Regions from separate parts of the Desulfovibrio legallii genome, predicted to be linked through region 4. Evidence: predicted binding sites of a transcription regulator. Region 4 holds the regulator's gene; each other region holds the start of a gene.

Region 1 (5,083 bases), on a different contig from region 4:
GGCGGGGGCAGCCAGTACAGGCCGTCCATGCCCGCAGCCAGGCCCATCTGCGTAAGCAGGGATTGCATACGCGCGGTTTCCTTTTCCGTCAGATCGTCCACGGCGTACCAGCGCATCACTGTTCCTCCATGTACTTACAGTCTGTTTTGTCCAGACCGAAGACCCGGCGCGTCAGGCTGATGCGCTGGCCGTTGCCTTCCTGGGCCATGCCCCCGTTTTTGAGAAACATGATGGGGTCGTGGTTCATCTTGCGCACCAGGGAGCCTACCAGGGCCTCCAGAGCCTCGCGGGTTTCCTCATCCACCGGGCCCAGGCGTTTGAGCGTCTTGGCCAGCTCTTCCTGCGCCATGCGTTCGCTGCGTTCGATAAGCGCCACAATGGTGGGCTGCACGTCCAGCGAAGACAGCCAGTGAGAGAAGGCCAGCACTTCCTCATTGACGATTTCCGCCGCTTTGGCGGCCTCGTCTCGGCGGGAGGCCAGGTTTTCTTCAACTACTTCTTTAAGGTCGTCGATATCGTAGAGGTAAACGTTGTCGAGGCCGTTGACGTCCGGGTCGATATCGCGGGGCACGGCAATGTCAATGAAGAACATGGGCCGGTTTTTACGGGCCTTGAGCACGGCGCGGATGTCGCGGGCGCGGATGATGGGCTCCTGCGAACCCGTGGAGGTGATGATGATGTCCACGCTGGTGAGGTGTTCGGCCATGCTGTCAAAGGGTACAGCGCGGCCTTGAAACTGGCGGGCCAGCTCCTGACCGCGAACCAGGGTGCGGTTGGCCACCAGAATTTCGTCAATGCCCGCCTGCAGCAGGTGCATGGCGGCCAGCTCGGCCATTTCGCCCGCGCCCACCAGCAGGGCCTTGTGCCCGTGCATGTCGCCGAAGATGCGTTTGGCAAGCTCCACGGCGGCATAGCTGATGGATACAGCGCTGGAGGCCACGGCCGTTTCGGTGCGCACGCGTTTGGCCACAGAGAAGGCCTTGTGCAGCAGCCGGTTGAGGATGACGCCCGTGGCGTGGCTCTGCACGGCTTTGCGGTAGGCGGTCTTGAGCTGCCCCAGAATCTGCGGCTCGCCCAGCACCATGGAATCAAGGCTGGAAGCCACGGAAAACAAATGCCGCACTGCCTCCAGATTCTTGTGCACATAGACATAGGGGGCCAGCTCTTCCACCCTGGCGCCGCGCGCGCCGGCCCAGCATTCCAGCATCTGGCCGGGCACGTCGCCCGTGCCCGCCGCCAGCAGCTCCACGCGGTTACAGGTGGAGAGTATCACGCTTTCGCTCACCGCGCCCGTACAGGGCAGGGCCCAGTGCTCAGGGTCGCAGCAGTTGACCAGGGCAAAGCGTTCGCGCACGTCAACACCGGCCGTGCGGTGGTTCAGGCCCACAAGAAAGATGTCGCAGTCCATAGCTATAGCCCAGTCAGCGCCGGATAAAGGCGTGGTGCGTTTCCATAAAGGTGTTGACCACCACAATGGAAAAAAGACAGAGGATGAAGATGAACACCGCCAGCTGCGCCGGTTTGCGGCCCCGCCAGCCCTTGGTGATACGGTTGTTGAACAGCACGGACAAAAGCGCCCAGATGACGATGCTGACAACCTCCTTAGGGTCGCCGGTCACCACGCCGCCGAACACGGGCTTGGCCCAGATAAGCCCCGCCACAATGCCCAGCGTGTAGAGTGGAAAGGCCGTGAGCACGGTAAGGGCGTTGATCCTGTCCAGCATGGACAGGGCGGGCATGTCCTGCCAGAAGCCTTTGACCGATTGCTTGCTTTTGATGCGGCCTTCCATAAACAGGAACAGCGCTCCGGCGGCAAAGGCCAGGGCCAGCAGGGCCAGACTCAGAAAGAGCGCGCCGATGTGCAGGGCGTAGAAGGGCGCCTTGAGCGAAGGCGGCACAGGCACTACGGCCCCCAGATAGGGGGCGGACATGGCAAAAAGCATGAGCCCCAGCGGCGCGGCGAAAACCAGGGGAACTTCCTGCTTGAGCTTGCCCCAGGCCGCTATGCCGCAGAGCACCACAAACCAGGCCATGAGCTGCAGATAGGCCCCCAGGCTCAGGCCGCCGGGCAAAGCCCGGTGAAAACCCAGAACCAGCATGCCGGTCTGGCACAGAAAACCGGCCACGGCCAGCCAACAGCCCGTACGCCGCCAGAGGGCGCTGCGCGCCAGCATGCCGGCAATGCCCGCCGTACTGGCCAGGCCATAGAGCAGCAGGGTGACGCCGGTGGAAATTTCAGGGGAGATCATGCAACAACTCCGCTAGATGCGCGTGCAGGGCCGGCGGCAGCGCTTCCTGCAGCCAAAGGCGGCAACGTTCCGTTTCGTTCCGCTCCAGCCACTGCTGCAAAGGGGATTCCGCCAGCTTACGGAATAATAGGGTATTCTGCCCTGTTTCCGCGCCCAGGGCAAGGATCAAAGGCCGCAGCCGCCCCATAAGGACGGCCATGCGCGCGCGCGGGACCAGCCAGGTTTCCAGCTCTCCCCGCCAGCGTCGGGCCAGGGCCGGGCTGGCTCCGCCGGTGGAAAGGGCTACGCCCAGAGGGGGGCGGCGGGCCACGGCGGGTGCCTGAAAGCCGCCTTCCTCCGGCGCGCTGGCACAGTTGCAGAGCACGCCTGCCCGACGGCACCAGGCGGCCACGCGGCGGTTTTCCGCGGTACTATTCGTGGCGGCAAAAACCAGAACGCGGCCCGCCACATCCTTTTCCGTGCAGGCGCGCCGGGCAAAACACACCCGTGCGTCGCGCAGCAGGGGGGCAGCGGCTGCCGCGGGCGGGGCCGTATCCAGCACCAGCACCGAGGCCGGGCCGCAGTCCAGCAGGCCCGCAAGTTTGCGCCTGCCCACCTGCCCCAGGCCCACCACCAGACAATGGCGGCCCTCCAGAGCGAGAAAAACGGGGTAGAGCGGAGCATTGTGCGTCATGGCGACCCTGGGTTGGCAGAAGAGCTGCAGCCGTAAGGGTAGCGCACGAAGCGCCGTTTGCAAAGGGGCGGGCCGTCAGCATCCTGACGGCGACAATCGTTCAGCCCGGATTGGGTTGTAAATTTGTCTATAATATACTGTTATTATATGAAAAAATATTTTAGGCACATCCTTTGCTTACTGGCGGCAAGCGTCTTTGCAGACCCTGCGGGCACAGACAGCCCTGCCGTAGTGTACGCGGGACAGCGCCTGAGGGTTTTGTAAAAAATTCAAGTATAACTTGAAATATGTACCGGGAAGATGCGGGAGGAACCATGAAGACCCTGTTTTCCATGCCCATAAATCTGACGGGCAAGGTCATGGACATGCAGTTGCAGCGGCAGAATATCATTGCCGGCAACATCGCCAACGTGGAAACCCCGCGCTACAGGCCGCGCGAGCTGACTTTTGAAAAAGAGCTGCAGGCGGCTCTGGGCCTGGATGCCGAAGGCAAACTGAGCCTCACCAGCAAGGCCCACATGCCCACGGCCTTTGACCCCAATACCTTTGGACCGGAATGGGACAAAGAGCTCAAGCCCCGCGTCATCCACGGCGAGGACAGGGTCAATATTGATAAAGAAATGGCCCGGCACGCCAAAAACCAGCTGCAATACACGGCGTTGACCCAGATCATGGCCAAGTCTTTTGAAGGGATCAGCTCCGTCATTCAGGACGGCAAGCAGGTGTAACGCCGCGCTTGAGGGAGGTTAGTCATGGATTTTCTTACAGCATTCGACATCAGCGCTTCGGGCCTTGCAGCGGACCGCACGCGCATCAATACCATTTCCATGAACCTGGCCAACGCCAAAACCACCCGCACGCCCCAGGGCGGCCCTTACCGGCGGCGCAGCGTGCTGCAGCAGACCGCGGATGTGGATGATCCCTTTTCCATCCATATGCGTTCGGCTCTGGACCGGGAGGTCAAAGGCGTGCGCGTTATGGCCGTGACCGTAGACAACCGCCCGCTCAAGCGCGTCTACGAACCGGGGCACCCGGATGCCGACGCTCAGGGATATGTGTCCTACCCGGACATCAACGTGGTGGAGGAGATGGCCAACCTCATGACCGCCCAACGCAACTATGAAGCCAACGTCACCACGGCGGAGGCGCTTAAGGGCATGTACGTCAAGGCTCTGGAAATAGGCAAATAACGCGGTATGCCGCCGCGCCGGACGGAGAAAAGCATATGAGCATCCAGACAGTGGGCATGCGGGCGTACAGCGACGCCCTGCGGCATTTCACCCAGGTGCAGAGTTCGTTGCAGCAGGGTGCGCCCGTGAGCAGCGAAACCCTTTTTGCCAAAACTCTGGACCAGAGCCTTTTGCGCGACACCGTGGACAAAGGGGAAAATTTCGGCGCGCAGGCCGACTTCATCGCCTATCCCACCCAGGCCCACACGCCCGCAGCTCCGGCCAACAGCTTTACAGACACGGCCAAACAGTCCCTCAACCGCGTCAATGAGCTGCAGCAGGCCAAAGACCAGGCTATTGTGGACTTTGCCTCGGGCCGCAACCAGAATGTGCACGAGCTTATGATCACCATGCAGAAATCCAGCCTGGCCATGAAGCTCACCACCGCCGTGCGCGGCAAGGTGCTGGAAGCGTACAAAGAACTTTCCAAAATGCAGTTCTGACGCCATCTTTCATGCTTCTTCACACACGGTAAGGCGGCCCCGCCATCCTCCGGTGGGCGTCGCCTTTTTTGCGTGCGGCTGCGAGCTGATCCAGCAGCGAGGCGAGGGCCGCCCTGTCGGGATTTTTCAGAAGGCCTGGCGTGTTGGCGCATAACGGTTGCTGCGCGTTGCCTTAAAGGTGATCGGCTCTAGGAAATTGCCGTATTTTGGCACAAAGATTGCTTAATAATTGCCGGACACGCCTTGGTGTCGAAAAATTAGCGCACCCCTGCGCAGGAGCGGACCATGCCGGCTTTTCTTACCCAACTCCTGGCCTCCTTCAAAAATTTCTGGACGCGCCTGCAGACATGGCAGCGTTTTGCCCTTTTGGGCGGCATAACGGCCCTCATGGCCGGGGCCCTGGGCCTTTCGGTCTGGCTGAGCCGGCCGGACTACCGCGTGCTCTATTCCAACCTGGGACCCGAAGACGCCGGCGTGGTGCTCAAGGCT
Region 2 (5,083 bases), on a different contig from region 4:
TTCAATCTGCGGGGCAAGGTGCTGCCTCTGCTGGATCTGGCGGCCTGGCTGGGCAAGGAGATGTCCACGCGAGAAAACGCCAAGGTCATCGTCACAGAATTCAGCGGCGTGCAGGCGGCCTTCCTGGTGTCTTCGGTCACCAGCATCCACCGCATGACCTGGGACCGCATTGAGCCGCCCAACCGCTATGTGCAGACGTATTCGCGCGACAGCATCACTGGCGTGCTGCGCATCCAGGACCGCGTACTGTTCATCCTGGATATGGAAAAAATTCTGGCCAATCTGGACAGCAGCCTGGACATGTCCAAGGTGGAGCTGGACAGCAGCCCGGTGGAAGGGGCCGCACAGTTCCACCTGCTGGTGGCGGACGACTCTAACTCCCTGCGGCACATTATTCGATCTTCACTGGAAAAATCCGGCTTTCAGGTCACGGCTGTGGGCAGCGGACGGGAGGCCTGGGAATTTTTGCTGAAAACCCAGGCCGAGGCGCAGGCCCAGGGCAAGGAACTCACCGACCTGGTGCACCTGGTGGTTTCAGACATCGAAATGCCTGAAATGGACGGCCACATGCTCACGGCCAAAATCAAGGAAGCGCCGGGCATGCACCACCTGCCCGTCATCCTGTTTTCTTCGCTCATTACCGAAGCGCTCTACGCCAAAGGCGTCAAAGTGGGGGCGGATAAGCAGGTTTCCAAACCCGACCTGCCGGGCCTGAGCACCATCATCCGCGAACTCATCGCCCAAAAGCTGCACAAATAGCGCAGTTTACGAATGAAATGAGTTAATTGCTCTGCAAGGATTTTCTTGAAAATCCTTGCCACGAAATGCGAGAAGGCAGGCTTTTGCCTGCCGTAAGCGAGCATTTCAAGTGTTACATGCTCTAGAGCAACGCACCGTTGCGAATAGGTATTCGCAAAGGGTAAGGCACGCTCGCTCCGGCGTTTCAGCGCGCAAATCAATAGCGATTGCTTGCATCCGCAGCATCCTGTGTCGCAACGCTGAAGCTGCGCTTGCGCCTCCACGGCGGGTGTCTGCTTACGCAACCGCCAGGGCATTGCAGCATTGCCATCCCTGACAGCGGCAAAAAGCCGTCGAAAGCCCATTTGAGAGCCCATTGCCCTGCACCGCCTTTTGCGGTGCAGGGCTTTTTTGTGCGGTAGTATAAAACAAAAATGTTTTATACTCGGGGCAAAAAAACAAAAATGTTTCGGTAAAGCGGGATACTTTAAAAAAATATTATTACATATCGCACTGATATAAAAAAATCCAAGCTGGCACATCGCTTGCTACCCAAAGGCAACAACGCACCGCGTCCCATGGGGGCCGGGCGCGTACACCCCGTGTTCCCAGGAGGAAGCGATGTTGAAGAAAATGTTGGCACTGCTGGCGCTGGCCCTGACCCTTGGCGGCGTTACCGGCGCACGCGCGGCAGACACCATCAAGGTGGGCATTCTGCATTCATTGTCCGGCACCATGGCCATCAGCGAAACTACGCTCAAGGACGCCATGCTCATGCTCATTGACGAGCAGAACAAAAAAGGCGGCCTGTTGGGCAAAAAGCTGGAGCCTGTGGTGGTGGACCCCGCCTCCAACTGGCCCTTGTTTGCGGAAAAAGCCCGCGAACTGCTGAGCAAAGACAAGGTAGCCGTGGTCTTTGGCTGCTGGACCTCGGTTTCGCGCAAGTCTGTGCTGCCCGTGTTTGAGGAGCTCAACGGCCTGCTCTTCTATCCCGTGCAGTATGAAGGCGAGGAGTCTTCACGCAACGTCATCTACACCGGGGCCGCGCCCAACCAGCAGGCCATCCCCGCCGTGGACTATCTGATGAACGACCTGGGCGTGCAGCGCTGGGTGCTGGCCGGCACGGACTATGTCTTTCCCCGCACGGCCAACAAGATTCTGGAGGCCTACCTCACCGCCAAGGGCGTGAAAAAGGAAGATATCCTTATCAACTATACGCCCTTTGGCCATTCCGACTGGCAGTCCATTGTGGCGGAGATCAAAAAATTCGGCAGCGCCGGCAAAAAGACCGCCGTGGTTTCCACCCTCAACGGCGACGCCAACGTGCCCTTCTACAAAGAGCTGGCCAACCAGGGCGTTTCTGCGGCGGATATTCCGGTCATGGCCTTTTCTGTGGGCGAGGAAGAGCTTTCGGGCATCGACACCAAGCCCTTGGTGGGCCACCTGGCGGCCTGGAACTACTTCATGAGTGTGGACACGCCCGCCAACAAGGCCTTTATCAAAAAATGGCACGCCTACATCAAGAATAACAAGCGCGTGACCAATGACCCCATGGAAGCCCACTACATCGGCTTCAACCTCTGGGTCAAAGCCGTGGAAAAAGCTAAAAGCACGGATGTGAACAAGGTGCTCAAAGCCATTGTGGGGCTGGAAACCCCCAACCTCACCGGCGGCATGGCCAAGGTGCTGCCCAACCACCACATTACCAAGCCCGTGCTGATCGGCGAAATCCAGGCCGACGGTCAGTTCCAGGTGGTCTGGGAGACGCCCAAAGTGGTGCCCGGCGACGCCTGGTCCGATTACCTGCCCGGCTCCAAAGACCTGGAAGCGGACTGGACCGACCCCATTAACTGCGGCAACTACAACGTAAAAACAAAACAGTGCGGCGGCGCTGCCAAGTAAGGCCGCACGTCCAAAGCTCATAGAGCCTCCACCCTGCAACCGGAGGGGGCCGACCCTGCCCGCGTCGGCCCCCCTCCCCCACCGGCTGTCCCCTCCGGCTGTCATGCCGGAGAGCCCCCCGGACAAGGATATGTCTATGCGCGCGGTGTTATCCCTTCTTTTTTGCATCCTGTGCGGCTTGCCCTTGGCAATGCCCACTGCCGCTCCGGCGGCGGGCGCTGCCTCCGGAGACGCGGCGCTGACTCCCGCCACGACTCCGGAGCCCAGCCCGACCCAGGAGCAGGCCGGGCTGTCCACAGCCCTGCCTGCGGAACTGCTCCGGGCTTTGGTCAGCCCCAAGGTTATGGACAGGGACAAGGCCCTGGACCTGTTGGACACCCTGCCCGTCGACCTTCAGGACAGGCTGCTGCGCGCCCTGCTCCACGGCCGTCTGTTGGCGGATCAGGAAACCCGGACTCTCTATGTGGCGGCCGCTGATGGTGCCGCCCGGCCACTGCTTGCGCCGGAAGCGTCGGCCCGGCCCGCTGAAGGACTGCGCCGCGTGGGCACCAGCAACCGTCAGCGCCAGCGCATCACCGATGTTCTGAACGCCCGCGCCCTCACTGCGCCCAACGTGCTGCGCCGCCGCGCCGCGGCCGCCGCACTGATGGAAAGCGCCGTACCGCCGCTCAAAGCCCCGGCCCTGCGCGCCTTGCTGGATGTGGAAAAGGACGCTCCCACCCGCGCCAGCCTGGAAGCCGCCCTGGCCCTGCACACGGCGGCGGACAAAAGCGCCACCCCTGCAGACCTGCTGCAGGCCGTAGCCGCGCTCGACGCCAACGGTGCGCCCACGGCCTGTAACGCCCTGAACGCCCTTGCCGACAGTGCTGACCCGGCGGTGGCCAAGGCGGCGCAGGACGCCCTGTACAGACAGCGTGTGGCCGCCCAGTGGGGCGGGTTTTTTGAAATGTTCTTTTTCGGCCTCAGCCTGGGATCCATTCTGGTGCTGGCGGCCACTGGTCTGGCCATCACCTTTGGCGTCATGGGCGTCATCAACATGGCCCACGGCGAATTTATCATGCTGGGGGCCTACACGGCCTGGGGCGTGCAGCAAATGCTGCCCGGCCGCCCCGGCCTGGCGCTGCTGCTGGCCGTGCCCGCCGCCCTGCTGGTCAGCGGCGGCATGGGCGTGCTGCTGGAGCGCACGGTCATCCGCTTTCTCTACGGCCGGCCGCTGGAAACCCTGCTGGCCACCTTTGGCGTGAGTCTGGTGCTGCAGCAGGCCGTGCGCAGCGTGTTTTCGCCCCTCAACCGGGCCGTGCAGACCCCGGACTTCATGAGTGGCGTGTGGCAGATCACTCCGCACTTTGCCCTGACCTGCAACCGCGTCTACATCATGCTGTTCTGCCTGGGAGTCTTTGCCTGCATCCACGCGGCCATGCACCGTACCCGACTGGGGCTGGAGGTGCGCGCCGTATCGCAAAACCGGCCCATAGCCCGCTGCATGGGCGTGCGCGCCGCGCGGGTGGACGCCCTGACCTTCGGCCTGGGTTCCGGCGTGGCCGGCATGGCCGGCGTGGCTCTGAGCCAGGTCACCAACGTGGGGCCCAACCTGGGCCAGGGCTACATTATTGATTCCTTCATGGTGGTGGTCTTCGGCGGGGTGGGCAACCTCTGGGGCACGCTCACGGGCGGCCTGGCCCTGGGCGTGGCCAACAAGTTTCTGGAGCCCGTAAGCGGGGCCATGCTCTCCAAGATCATCATTCTGGTCTGTCTTATCCTGTTTATCCAGAAGCGGCCGCGCGGGCTCTTTCCGCAGAAGGGCCGGGCGGTGGAGGCATAATATGCGCACGCTACTCTCCACGGCGCCGGTCCTTCGCGCCGGGCAGGATCCTCTGCCGCACGAAGGGCTCTTCAACCGCTCCACCCGCGTTTTTCTGCTGCTTACGGCACTGTTCGCCCTGGCGGTCTGCGGCGGCAGCCTGCTGCCCCAGGCCAGCGCCCTGCATGTGCCGGGCTATCTGGTCGCCTTGCTGGGCAAGTACCTGACCTACGCCCTGCTGGCCCTTTCCGTGGATCTGATCTGGGGCTACATGGGGGTGCTCAGCCTGGGGCACGGGGCCTTTTTTGCCTTGGGCGGCTATGCCTTCGGCATGTACCTCATGCGCCAGATCGGCGCGCGCGGCGTGTACGGCAATCCGGACCTGCCGGATTTCATGGTCTTTCTTAACTGGAAGGAACTGCCCTGGTTCTGGACCGGCAGCGAGCATTTCTGGGCGGCGGCTCTGCTGGTGGCGCTGCTGCCGGGCGTGACGGCCTATGTGTTCGGCCGACTGGCTTTCGGCTCGCGGGTGTCGGGGGTCTATTTTTCCATCATGAGTCAGGCCATGACCTACGCCCTTATGCTGGCCTTTTTCCGCAACGAAATGGGCTTCGGCGGCAACAACGGGCTTACGGACTTTAA
Region 3 (5,083 bases), 180 kb from region 4:
CGGCAATGCCCGGCCCTGTGTCTGTGACCGTGATGCGATACAACGCATTGCCCGGCAGGGGCGTAAGGCAGACTCGCAGCGTGCCGCCAGAGCTCATGGCCTGGGCTGCATTAAGAAAGAGGTTGAGCAGGGCCTGGGTCAGGCGCTCGGCGTGGATAGGCACGTTGGGGAAGTCCGGCGGCAGATCCTCTGTCACGCGTATGCTCTTGGCCTGCAGATCCGCTTCTGCCAGGCGCAAAGCGTGCCGGATCACCGCGCGTACGTCTCCGTCGCTGCGGGGCATGGCTGCAGGCCGGGCAAACTGCAGCAGTTCGGAAACGACCCGGTCCAGCCGGTCCACTTCGTCCACCATGCGCCGGGCGGCTTCTTCCTCCCGTCCTCCAGGCGTAAGTCGGCGAGCCAGATATACGGCCACGCCCTTGATGGTGCTCAGCGGGTTGCGGATTTCGTGGGCCACGCCTGCGGCCAGGTTGCCCAGGGCGGCCAACCGGTCGTGGCGTTGGGCCTCGGCCCGCAGGCGTTTGACTTCAGTGATGTCGCGCACGGCAAAGACATGTCCCAGGAAGACCCCTGTTTCGTTGCGCACGGCGGCCGCACTCAGGCTAACGGCGGTGGGATCGCGCCCCGGCAGATGCAGGCGGGCTTCGCGGTCGGGGATTTTCCCTTTTTTGGTCAGCTCATGGGCCAAGGCGTTCCAGTCCAGACCTGGCAGGCCGCGCAGGGGCGCGCCCACGGCCTGATCGCGCACAAGGCCCAGCATGTCCAGAGCCGTGGCGTTAATGAGGGCGACGCCACCGGCGGGGTCGCTGGTGATAAGCCCCAAGGGCAGGTTGGCTACCACTTCCGCGGCCATGGCCCGCTGGTCGCGCAGCAGGCGTCGCGAACGGCGATAGTTGTGGGCCCAGAACAGGGAAACCACGGCGGCCAACGCCAGCGCTGCCACCAGAGCGGCACTGACCAGCGTGTTGCGGCGGTCGGCGGCCAGGGTTGCCTCAAACGGGCGCATATCCAGCCCGACCATGGCCAGGCCAAGCGTGCGCCGCACCTGCGGCAAAAGGATGCTTCCTGGCGGCGGGGGCGGCCAGACGCCGCGCTCTTGCGGGATTGCCGGGGCGTTCTGCGCATCGGGGTTGCGGCCCGGTTCCAGGCCGAGCCCTGGCCCCATGCTGCGGCCGCGCATATGCCCCATGCCCCGGCCCATGCCGTTGCCCGGATGTGTGGCGTGTTCGGGCTGCAGAGGGGCAAACAGCCGGTAGACTTCAAAAATTTTGCGATCTCCCCACTGACGCACGCGCCAGGCCGGGCGGTCGCCCACTTCTTCCGGCGGCGGCAGGACTCCGGCGGCCTGTTCCGGCGTGAGGGTTGCCGCGTCGTTGTGGACCAGCATAAGGCCGCCGTTGCCGGCCACGGCCATAAACACGATGCCCGGCTGTTTGGCCGTTTCCATGAGCAGGGGCTCCAGGCTGCGAAAATTATCGGCAGGGCGGCAGAAGCCGGAGCGCCCGCCCGCCTCCAGTGCCCAGATCAGGGCCTCGGCCCTGTCCACCATATTGTGGATCATGGCCGCGCGTTCCCGCTGGCTGCTGCGGACGGAAAGCACTGTTACGGCGGCGCCCAGAATCAGGGCCATGCCCAGCAGCATCCACGGGGACAGGCCGCGTAGCCGCAAAAAGCGGGGAGAAGACAACATCGCTCGCATGGTATGTCCTCGGCCGCGGCTTCACGGCCGGGGCGTGTAAGAATGGCAGCGCACGGGGCATGGCGCCGCAGGCTCTCCTTGCAATAGGTATTTTTTACGCACATGGCAAGATGTTTGGAAAATTTTGGATAGCGTAGCTCGAATGTGGGTAAAATTAGGACAACACCCAGGATTCTGTTTGTGCTGCGCTCATGTCCTGCTGTTGTAGTTTTATCTTTTATTTAAATATGTTGTGCTAATATTTGGGCTATTGGCACGCCCCTTGCTGTATGTCTGGCAACGGCGGCGCACAGCGGTCGGACACGGCAAAGGGCCGTGGCTGACGACGCAAACTGCCGCTGCAAGGATTAATATATGTTCGGGTGCTTTTCAGATGGATTTATGGGCGGAGGCGGCTGGCCGGGCATGCTGGGCATGCTCCTGCTGCTGGTCCTGGCGGGATGGCTCATCTACGGCTTGGTGAATTCCCGCCGGCAAAATCACGGCGACCGGCGCGATTCGCTGGAAATCCTCAAGCGCCGGCTGGCTTCAGGCGAAATAAGCCTGGAGGAGTTTGAAAACCTCAAAAAAGTGCTCTAACCCCACACGGCACGCGGACCAGCGGAGAAACTATGGGAATGCGCGGCACAGTGTTGTTGGGATTGCTGGCCCTGGCAGCGGCCTTATTGAGCGGCTGCCACGGAGCACCGGGGCCGGGTCGGTACGGCGGGTGTGACGGGTATTGGACCCCGCCCGCCGTGCAGGCCCCCCCGCCAGGGGGCCCAGGCTCCCGCCGGTGAGGAAACGTTTTTTTATGATGCGCGGCCTCGGCCGCAAAAACACAAAGGATATACGACCATGAAAAAGACTCGGATGAGCATAGTGACGCTTTCTCTGGCCCTGGCGGCCACGCTGGCTTTTGCCGGCATGGCGGCGGCCCGGCCCCATTATATGGGTGGCCCCGGCGGCCTTACGGTAGAACAGATGACAGCTATGCAGGAGTTGGGCCAGCAGTATGGTCAGAAGATGCAGCCCCTCATGCAGATGCAGTGGGCCAAACAGTCTGAACTGGAGGCGCTGTACGCGGCGGGCGCCAAGGACGATGACGCCAAGGTGCAGTCCGTCCGCAAGGAGCTGACCGACATCAGCAACAAACTTTACGCCGCCGATGCCGACATGCGCAAGCAGATGCAGGATAAGGGCATCCCCTACATGGGCGGCATGGGCATGATGGGCCGCGGTTTTGGCCCTTGCGGCGGCTATGGCCCGCGTGGCGGCATGATGGGCCCCGGCTACGGCCCGCGTGGTCACATGGGCTACGGCTCGCACGGCTACGGTCATATGGGCTACGGCGGCTACGGCGGCATGATGGGCCCCGGCTATGGCCCTGACAGCGACGAGCGCTGATCCCCGCCGACGTCGCCACGGGCCGGATGCAATGCCCCTGCAGGTCCGGCCCTGAGAAACTTCCCCCCTTGTCCGGCCATATGGACACAAACCCCTCCTGAACACGCCAACCTCAACCCCTGCGGCCTCGATGCTCCCCGGCGTCGGGGCCGCAGCTTTTTAGGGCATTGCAACGTTGCAATGCCTGGCGGTTGCGAAAGCAGGCGCCCGCCGCTGAGGCGCAAGCGCAATTCATTTGCGCGGGTCAGCGTCGGAACGGGTGTCCGTAAACGTTGGGCACATATATTCGCAAAAGTAATCTTTCTAGGTGTAGAGTTTTTGCGGCGTGGGGCAACCCCTGTGTGCGCAAAACAAACGGGCCGTCGGCATTGCCGATGGCCCGTTTGCGGGATGCCGCTTGAAAAGGGCGGTCGCAGCTCAGATCAGATAGTCCCCACGGTTGAACTTGATTTTCTCGGTGGTGGTGAGCACTTCCAGTTCGTTGAGCAGGGAGTCGAAGCCAGAGCTCTGCCCGCGCAGGGTCGTAGTGCTGTCCTTCAGCGCGGCGACCTGCCCGTCAATGCCCTGCAGCAGCTCGTAGGCCTGCTTCAGAGAGCCTTGATCTCCGGCGCCCAGGGTCTGCACATAGGTGTCCCACATATCCAGCGTGCCGGCGGCCTGGGATACGGCGTTCTCCAGGCCTGGCAGTTCGGGGGAGGCAGTTGCGGCTGCGGTGGCGGCCTGGGCGTCGGGCGCTTCGGCCAGCAACATCTGGCTGATCAGCGCGGCCTGAGAGGCCTGGGCTGTCTGCCCCACCTGAGCGGACGCGGCGGACGTGTCTTCTGTCGGGCTCAGCTGTTCGGCCAGGGCGGCGGCAAAGGCGTTGCCGTCGCTTTTCTGTCCAGCGGCGGCCCTGGCGGCAAGCTCTTGCTGTCGCAGCAGGGCTTCCAGTTGTTCGTTCTGAATCTTCATGACGCCTCCAGGGGTTGGCATTGCCGTATGGGCAGGCAAATGCAAAAACTTTGCCAGAAATAAGTCTAGACATAAGCCCCCGGTTTTGCAACATCGGCTTGCCCCTAAGGGGAAAATTTTTCCCTTCCGCCGCCATTCTATGGAAAAGACTTGTATATCGCTGTAAAAACCCCTACGATTTACTCCAGGTAAAGGCAAAAATCCGTGAGCGGCGGTTCGTGCTGTAGAGGCGGGGCGAACCGCGTCGTCCCGACCTTGTGAAAAACCTCTCTGCGTTCCGAGAACAGGAGTTTGCCATGAAGGAAATCAAGAAGATACTGTGCGCCGTAGACCTTTCTGACCACAGCAAGGACGTGGCCGAATACGCTTTTCTGCTGGCCCAAAAACTGGGCGCCAGTGTGCTGGTGGTGTATACCGCGCCTTCCTTGAGCCAGTATGTGGGCTTTCATGTGCCGCCCAACACTATTGAGAACTTTGTGGGCGAAATTGTCACCGGCGCGGAAAAGTCCATGGAATCTTTTGTCGCCGAAAATTTTTCGGGCGTGGAGGCCAAGGGCCAGGTGCTTATTGGCTACGCCGCCGAGGAAATTCTCAGCCGAGCCAAGGAAGAAGAGGTAGATCTGATAGTTATGGGCACCCACGGCCGCAAAGGCATTGACCGCATCCTGTTCGGATCCGTGGCTGAAAAGGTGGTCAAGAACGCCGACATGCCCGTGCTGACTGTGCGGCCTACGGATCTTGAGGACTAGGGCAGCTTCACTTTGAAGTTGCTCTGACGGCTGCCTGAGCAGACGTCCGTTTTTGTTCAGGCCCCCGCCCGCCGGGGGCCTGCCTTTGTTCAGCCAAACTGGAGTTTCCATGACCCCCAGCAGCGTCCGGGCGGAAATTGCCGGGCTCAAGCCCTATGTGCCCGGCCTTTCCATTGCAGAAATTCAGGAAAAATACGGTCTTGCCCAGGTCATTAAGCTGGCCAGCAACGAAAATCCCCTGGGCACGCCGCCCCTGGCCGTGGCGGCCGTCCGCCGTCACGCGGAGGGGGCCTTCCGC
Region 4 (5,083 bases):
GGGGGCGCAGATTTTCCAGAAAATAGGGATTGGGCAAAAAGCGCAGGTCAAAAACCAAATCCGCCTCACGCGGTACGCCGTACTTGAAGCCGAAGGAAATGACATTGACCCGGATGGCCCGCAGTCTGCCCCGGCTGCTGCCCCAGCGCTTCTGAATGGCTCTGCGCAGATCGTGGATGGAAAACCGCGTAGTATCCACCACCAGATCGGCCAGCTCCCGCAAAGGACGCAGCTTGTCGCGCTCCGCCTTGAGGGCCGCCTCCAGGCCCATGCCCTCCCGCTCCAGGGGGTGGGGCCGCCTGGTGGTGGCGTACCGGCGCATAAGCTCCTGCGTCGAGGCCTCCAGAAACAACAAGGTGGGGCGAATGCTCTGCGCGGCCAGGGCCTCCAGCGAGGCGTTCAGGTCGTCCAGAAAAGTGCTTTGCCGCAGGTCCATGCCCAGCGCAATGCCCTGAAAATGGCTCATTGAAGGGCGGGACATCATGGCCGCCATTTCCGGCGCCAGGCTGGCGGGCAGGCCGTCCACCACAAAGTGCCCCATGTCTTCAAACACTTTCAGCGCGGTGCTCTTGCCCGCACCGGAAAGCCCCGTAACCACGCAGACCCGCACCGGCGCAGAGGCCGGCGCACTTGTGGATGTGGAGGCGGCAGCCGCCGCTACGGTTTTGCTCATAACGCCCTCTCGCGGCAAGGCCGGTTCGTCCARGGCCGCCCCGATCTCTCGCCTGCCGCTGCAGGGAAACCCGCCGTATGCAGCCGCGTGGGGCCGCTCCAACCGAGCGGCCCCTGCAAAAGGCTTACTTCGGACGGAGGAAAGCCCCGCCCAGGAAGCACTTGCGCCTACAATACGGGATCAATCAACGCATACCCGCTGGCGCGCGTACGATAAACCACATTGATACGGCTGTTCTCCGCATTAAAAAAGACCAGAAAATCACTACCGATGGAATCCAGCTGCATGAGCGCCTCATCCAGATGCAGGGGTTTTGTGGCCAGCCGGTCCGTACCTTCCACAGGCTGCGGGGCCTCGCCTTCGGCGTCCACGGTATAGGTAAACACGTCCACTTCGGCGTTGCGGGCCTTGCGGCGCTGCTCCTTGACCCGTGAAACCTGACGCTTGATCTGGGCTTCCACCTTGTCCGTCACCAGGTCAATGGCGGCGTACATGTCCGAAGTCTGTTCTGAAGCATTAATGTGCAGGCCCTCGCCGGTGACGGTAACCTCGCAGCGATGGCGGAATTTGTCCACGGTCAGCACCACGGCCACGTCCAGACCGGCGGATTTGCCAAAAAACCGCCCCAGCTTTTCCATGCGGCGGCGAGCGTATTTTTTCAGATGGTCGGAGGCGTCGAAGTTTTTGAAGGCGAAGGAGATGTTCATGAAGTCCTCCTGGTGTGGGGCGCCGGGGCGCTTAAGGCCGGACCAGACAGGGGCCTAAAAGTGCTCCTTGCGCCGTGATGAAGAAGGAATATCGAGAGCGGTGCGGTATTTGGCCACCGTGCGTCGGGCGATGTTGACCTTGAGGCGCTCTTTGAGCATTTCGCCGATGCGTTCGTCGCTCAAGGGCGCGTGGGGGTCTTCATCCGCAATAAATTTTTTGATCAGCGCCTTGACGCTTTCAGAGCCCACCTGGCTGCCGTCGTCCAGTTCCAGCCCGCTGTTGAAGAAAAATTTCAGTTCAAAAATGCCGTGGGGCGTAGCCACATATTTGTTGGTGGTGATGCGGCTTACCGTGGACTCGTGCATGCCGATATCGTCGGCAATGTCCTTGAGGATGAGCGGGGCCAGCCTGGTGACGCCCTCTTCAAAAAAAGGCCGCTGGTGACGCACAATGCTCTCCATCACTTTATACAGGGTCCGTTGGCGCTGGTAAAGGCTTTTAATCAGCCAGGAAGCGGAGCGGATTTTTTCGGAACAGTATTCCTTTTCCTTCTCCGAAGCGGCGGTCAGATCCATCCCGCTCATGGCCGAAAGCTGCAGCTGCGGCAAACCATCCTCATTGAGCAGGATCACAAACTCATCGCCCACTTTGTAGACAAAAACGTCCGGGCTCACATAGGTGGGCTCGCCCCCGCCAAAGCTGGCGCCGGGCAGCGGGTCCAGGCTCTGGATGATGTCCAGATACTCCCGCAGGCCTTCCATATCCAGCTTGAACTTGCGCAGCAGGGGCTTGTAACGTTTTGCCTCCAGATCTTCCAGGTGGGATGTAACCAACTCCACAAGGATGGGGTCGCGGTCATAGTGCAGATTGCGGATCTGCACCAGCAGACACTCCCGCGCGTCCCGGGCGGCCACGCCCACAGGGTCAAAATGCTGCACCTTTTCAAGAACGGCGCGCACCTCGTCGGGCGCGGCGTGGGCCATCTCCGCCACTTCCTCCACGCTGGCCTGCAAATAGCCCGATGAAGAAAGGTTGCCGATGATCACCTCGCCAATGGCCTTCTGTGCGTCGGTCAACTGCGAAAGCCGGAGCTGCCAGAGCAGGTGGCCTTCCAAGGTGGGCTTGGCGGCGTAGCGGGCCTCCAAGGGCGAAATTTCTTCGGCGGCCTCGTACTCGCGGGACTGCGACAGGCGGGGGGTACTGGCAAATTCACCCAGATAATCTTCCCAGTCGGCGTCCTTGGCCAGCTCACGGTCATAGACCTCTTCGGCCACGGGTTCGCGCCCGTCTTCGGCCACGGTTTCCGGCCCGGCCTCTTCGCCGCCGGATTCCTCCAGAAACGGGTTTTCCACCAGCTCCTGCTGGACCGTTTCCAGAAGTTCCAGACGAGAGAGCTGCAACAATTTGATGGCCTGCTGCAGTTGCGGGGTCATCACCAATTGTTGTGCCAGCTTTAGTTGCTGCCGAAGTTCCAGTGCCATGTGTCCCTTCCGCCCTCAAGCGACGAGAAAACTACCTGATTTTTGTTTACAAGGAATGTGCCACAGCTATAAAAATTATGCAATAGCCAGCAGTTGTGCGGGCGCAATGGACCGCCCCCGCGATTTGGTGGCCCAGTCGCCGCCAAGGGACGCTGCACGTCACAGCCCAAGCCGCCCTTTGGCGCCAAAAAAGCCGCTCCGCGAAAGGCGCGACGCCGCGCGGCCCTTCACGGAACGGCCCTGTACAAGCCGGGCGCAAAGGCCGAAGCTCAGCTCCTGCCGTGTCCCTTGGCGTATTTTTTGGCCGCGCCGATAAACTCGCGGAACAAAGGGTGCGCGTTCATGGGCCGGGATTTGAATTCCGGATGGAACTGGCAGCCCAGAAACCAGGGATGGTCCGGCAGCTCAATGATTTCCACCAGTGAGTCGTCCGGAGCCGTACCGCTGAAGACCATGCCCTTCTGGCCGAACATCTCGCGAAAAGCGTTGTTGAACTCGTAGCGGTGGCGGTGGCGCTCCTCCACCAGGTCTTTTTTGTAGGCATCGTGCGCCTTGGTGCCGGGCAGCAGCTTGCAGGGGTACGCGCCCAGGCGCATGGTGCCGCCCTTGTCGCTGCCGGCGTCGCGCCGCTCCACGTTCTTGGTACGGAAGTCGTACCATTCCGTCATGAGGTAAATGACCTTGTGGTCGGAAAGAGGGTTAAATTCCTCGGAATTGGCATCTTCCAACCCGGCCACGTGCCGGGCAAATTCAATGACGGCGCACTGCATGCCAAGGCAAATGCCGAAGAAAGGCACGCCCTTTTCCCGCGCGTAGCGGATGGCCGCAATTTTGCCCTCCACCCCCCGGTAGCCGAAACCTCCGGGCACCAAGATGCCGTCACAGCCCTCAAAGTGCCCGGCGGCATTGGCCTCGGTCACATTTTCTGAATTGACGTAGCGCAGCTCCACATCCACCCGGTTGGCCACCCCGCCGTGGATAAGCGCCTCGTGCAGGCTCTTGTAGGCTTCCTTCAGATCCACATACTTGCCCACAATGGCAATGGTTACCTGGCCTTTGGGATTGGCGCAATCGCTGACCAGCTTTTCCCAGGCTTCCAGGTGGGCATTGCGCGCGGGCAGGCGCAGCATGATGGCCACTTTCTGGTCAAAGCCCTCCTCATAAAACTTGAGGGGCACTTCATAAATGTTGTTTACGTCCACCGAAGAGAACACGGCGTCCTGGTCCACATTGCAGAACAGGGCGATCTTGCGGCGCAGCTCTTCGGGGATGCTCTGCTCGCAGCGGCAGAGGATGATGTCCGGCTGAATGCCGATGGAGAGCAGCTCTTTGACGCTGTGCTGGGTGGGCTTGGTCTTGTGCTCACCCGCCGTGCGCAAGTAGGGCACCAAGGTGAGGTGGATGTTCAGGCAATTGTCGCGGCCCAGCTCCGAACGCAGCTGGCGGATGGCCTCCAGAAAAGGCAGGCCTTCAATGTCGCCCACGGTGCCGCCGATTTCGATGATGGCCACGTCTGGCGCGTCATCGCCTTCAGCCAGCGAAAGCACCACGCTCTTAATCTCATCGGTGATGTGGGGAATCACCTGCACCGTGGCGCCCAGATAGTCGCCGTGGCGCTCTTTGGCAATGACGTGGTTGTAAATGGCCCCGGAGGTGGTGTTGTTCTTGCGGGACATGGGCACGTTGAGGTAGCGCTCATAGTGGCCCAGGTCCAGGTCGGTTTCGGCGCCGTCGTCGGTGACAAAGACTTCGCCGTGCTGAAAAGGGTTCATTGTGCCGGGGTCCACGTTAATGTACGGGTCCAGCTTCTGGATGGTGACCGTCAGCCCGCGCGTCTGCAGCAACGCGCCCAGGGAAGCGGCCGCCAGGCCTTTGCCCAGTGACGAAAGCACACCGCCCGTCACAAAAATATACTTTGTTTTCATGGCCTCTCAACCTTGATTGTGGCGTGCCAAGGCACATCCCCAAGCACATCTTCGTCTACATACACCAAGACGATTTTTTTTGCCAGCATTGACTATCCAAAGCAAGGTACGTAGTGTGGTATTCCCCATGCAGACGGGCATCCCGTACGGGGCCCCCTCCCGCGCTTGCGGCGGGCCGGCCGCGCCGGGCCCCGCTGCCGTATGCCGTCGCCGGCAGGGGTCGGCAGGCGGCGCTGTTTGTCAAGGAGGCTTTCCCCGCATGGGCACGGTCAATACGCTGGTCATCACCGGCTACG

What was found. The regulator sigma-54, encoded in region 4, starts transcription at its own class of promoters, with help from an activator protein. The targets are predictions, from matches to a motif close to CTGGCACGGNNNNTGCTT.
Region 1: flgB (flagellar basal body rod protein FlgB) is a predicted target of sigma-54. The motif match lies at 3,084-3,101, and genes of this name have one in related genera.
Region 2: urtA (urea ABC transporter substrate-binding protein) is a predicted target of sigma-54. The motif match lies at 1,272-1,289, and genes of this name have one in related genera.
Region 3: EB812_RS05715 (SHOCT domain-containing protein) is a predicted target of sigma-54. The motif match lies at 1,950-1,967, and genes of this name have one in related genera.

What each region holds. Positions count from the first base shown of each region.
Region 1 is NZ_SIXC01000007.1:62,165-67,247, reverse strand. It holds gene EB812_RS07050 (hypothetical protein) at 1-116, opposite strand, end outside; gene hemA (glutamyl-tRNA reductase) at 116-1,408, opposite strand; gene ccsA (cytochrome c biogenesis protein CcsA) at 1,422-2,249, opposite strand; gene EB812_RS07035 (precorrin-2 dehydrogenase/sirohydrochlorin ferrochelatase family protein) at 2,236-2,922, opposite strand; gene flgB (flagellar basal body rod protein FlgB) at 3,237-3,650, shown strand; gene flgC (flagellar basal body rod protein FlgC) at 3,675-4,112, shown strand; gene fliE (flagellar hook-basal body complex protein FliE) at 4,148-4,594, shown strand; gene fliF (flagellar basal-body MS-ring/collar protein FliF) at 4,880-5,083, shown strand, end outside.
Region 2 is NZ_SIXC01000004.1:163,147-168,229, forward strand. It holds gene EB812_RS04310 (chemotaxis protein) at 1-759, shown strand, start outside; gene urtA (urea ABC transporter substrate-binding protein) at 1,360-2,640, shown strand; gene urtB (urea ABC transporter permease subunit UrtB) at 2,777-4,462, shown strand; gene urtC (urea ABC transporter permease subunit UrtC) at 4,464-5,083, shown strand, end outside.
Region 3 is NZ_SIXC01000006.1:2,121-7,203, forward strand. It holds gene EB812_RS05710 (ATP-binding protein) at 1-1,699, opposite strand, end outside; gene EB812_RS05715 (SHOCT domain-containing protein) at 2,054-2,278, shown strand; gene EB812_RS05720 (hypothetical protein) at 2,537-3,085, shown strand; gene EB812_RS05725 (hypothetical protein) at 3,503-4,036, opposite strand; gene EB812_RS05730 (universal stress protein) at 4,333-4,785, shown strand; gene hisC (histidinol-phosphate transaminase) at 4,895-5,083, shown strand, end outside.
Region 4 is NZ_SIXC01000006.1:182,196-187,278, reverse strand. It holds gene rapZ (RNase adapter RapZ) at 1-673, opposite strand, end outside; gene hpf (ribosome hibernation-promoting factor, HPF/YfiA family) at 841-1,380, opposite strand; gene rpoN (RNA polymerase factor sigma-54) at 1,435-2,862, opposite strand; gene EB812_RS06550 (CTP synthase) at 3,132-4,787, opposite strand; gene EB812_RS06545 (phosphoribosylformylglycinamidine synthase subunit PurQ) at 5,047-5,083, shown strand, end outside.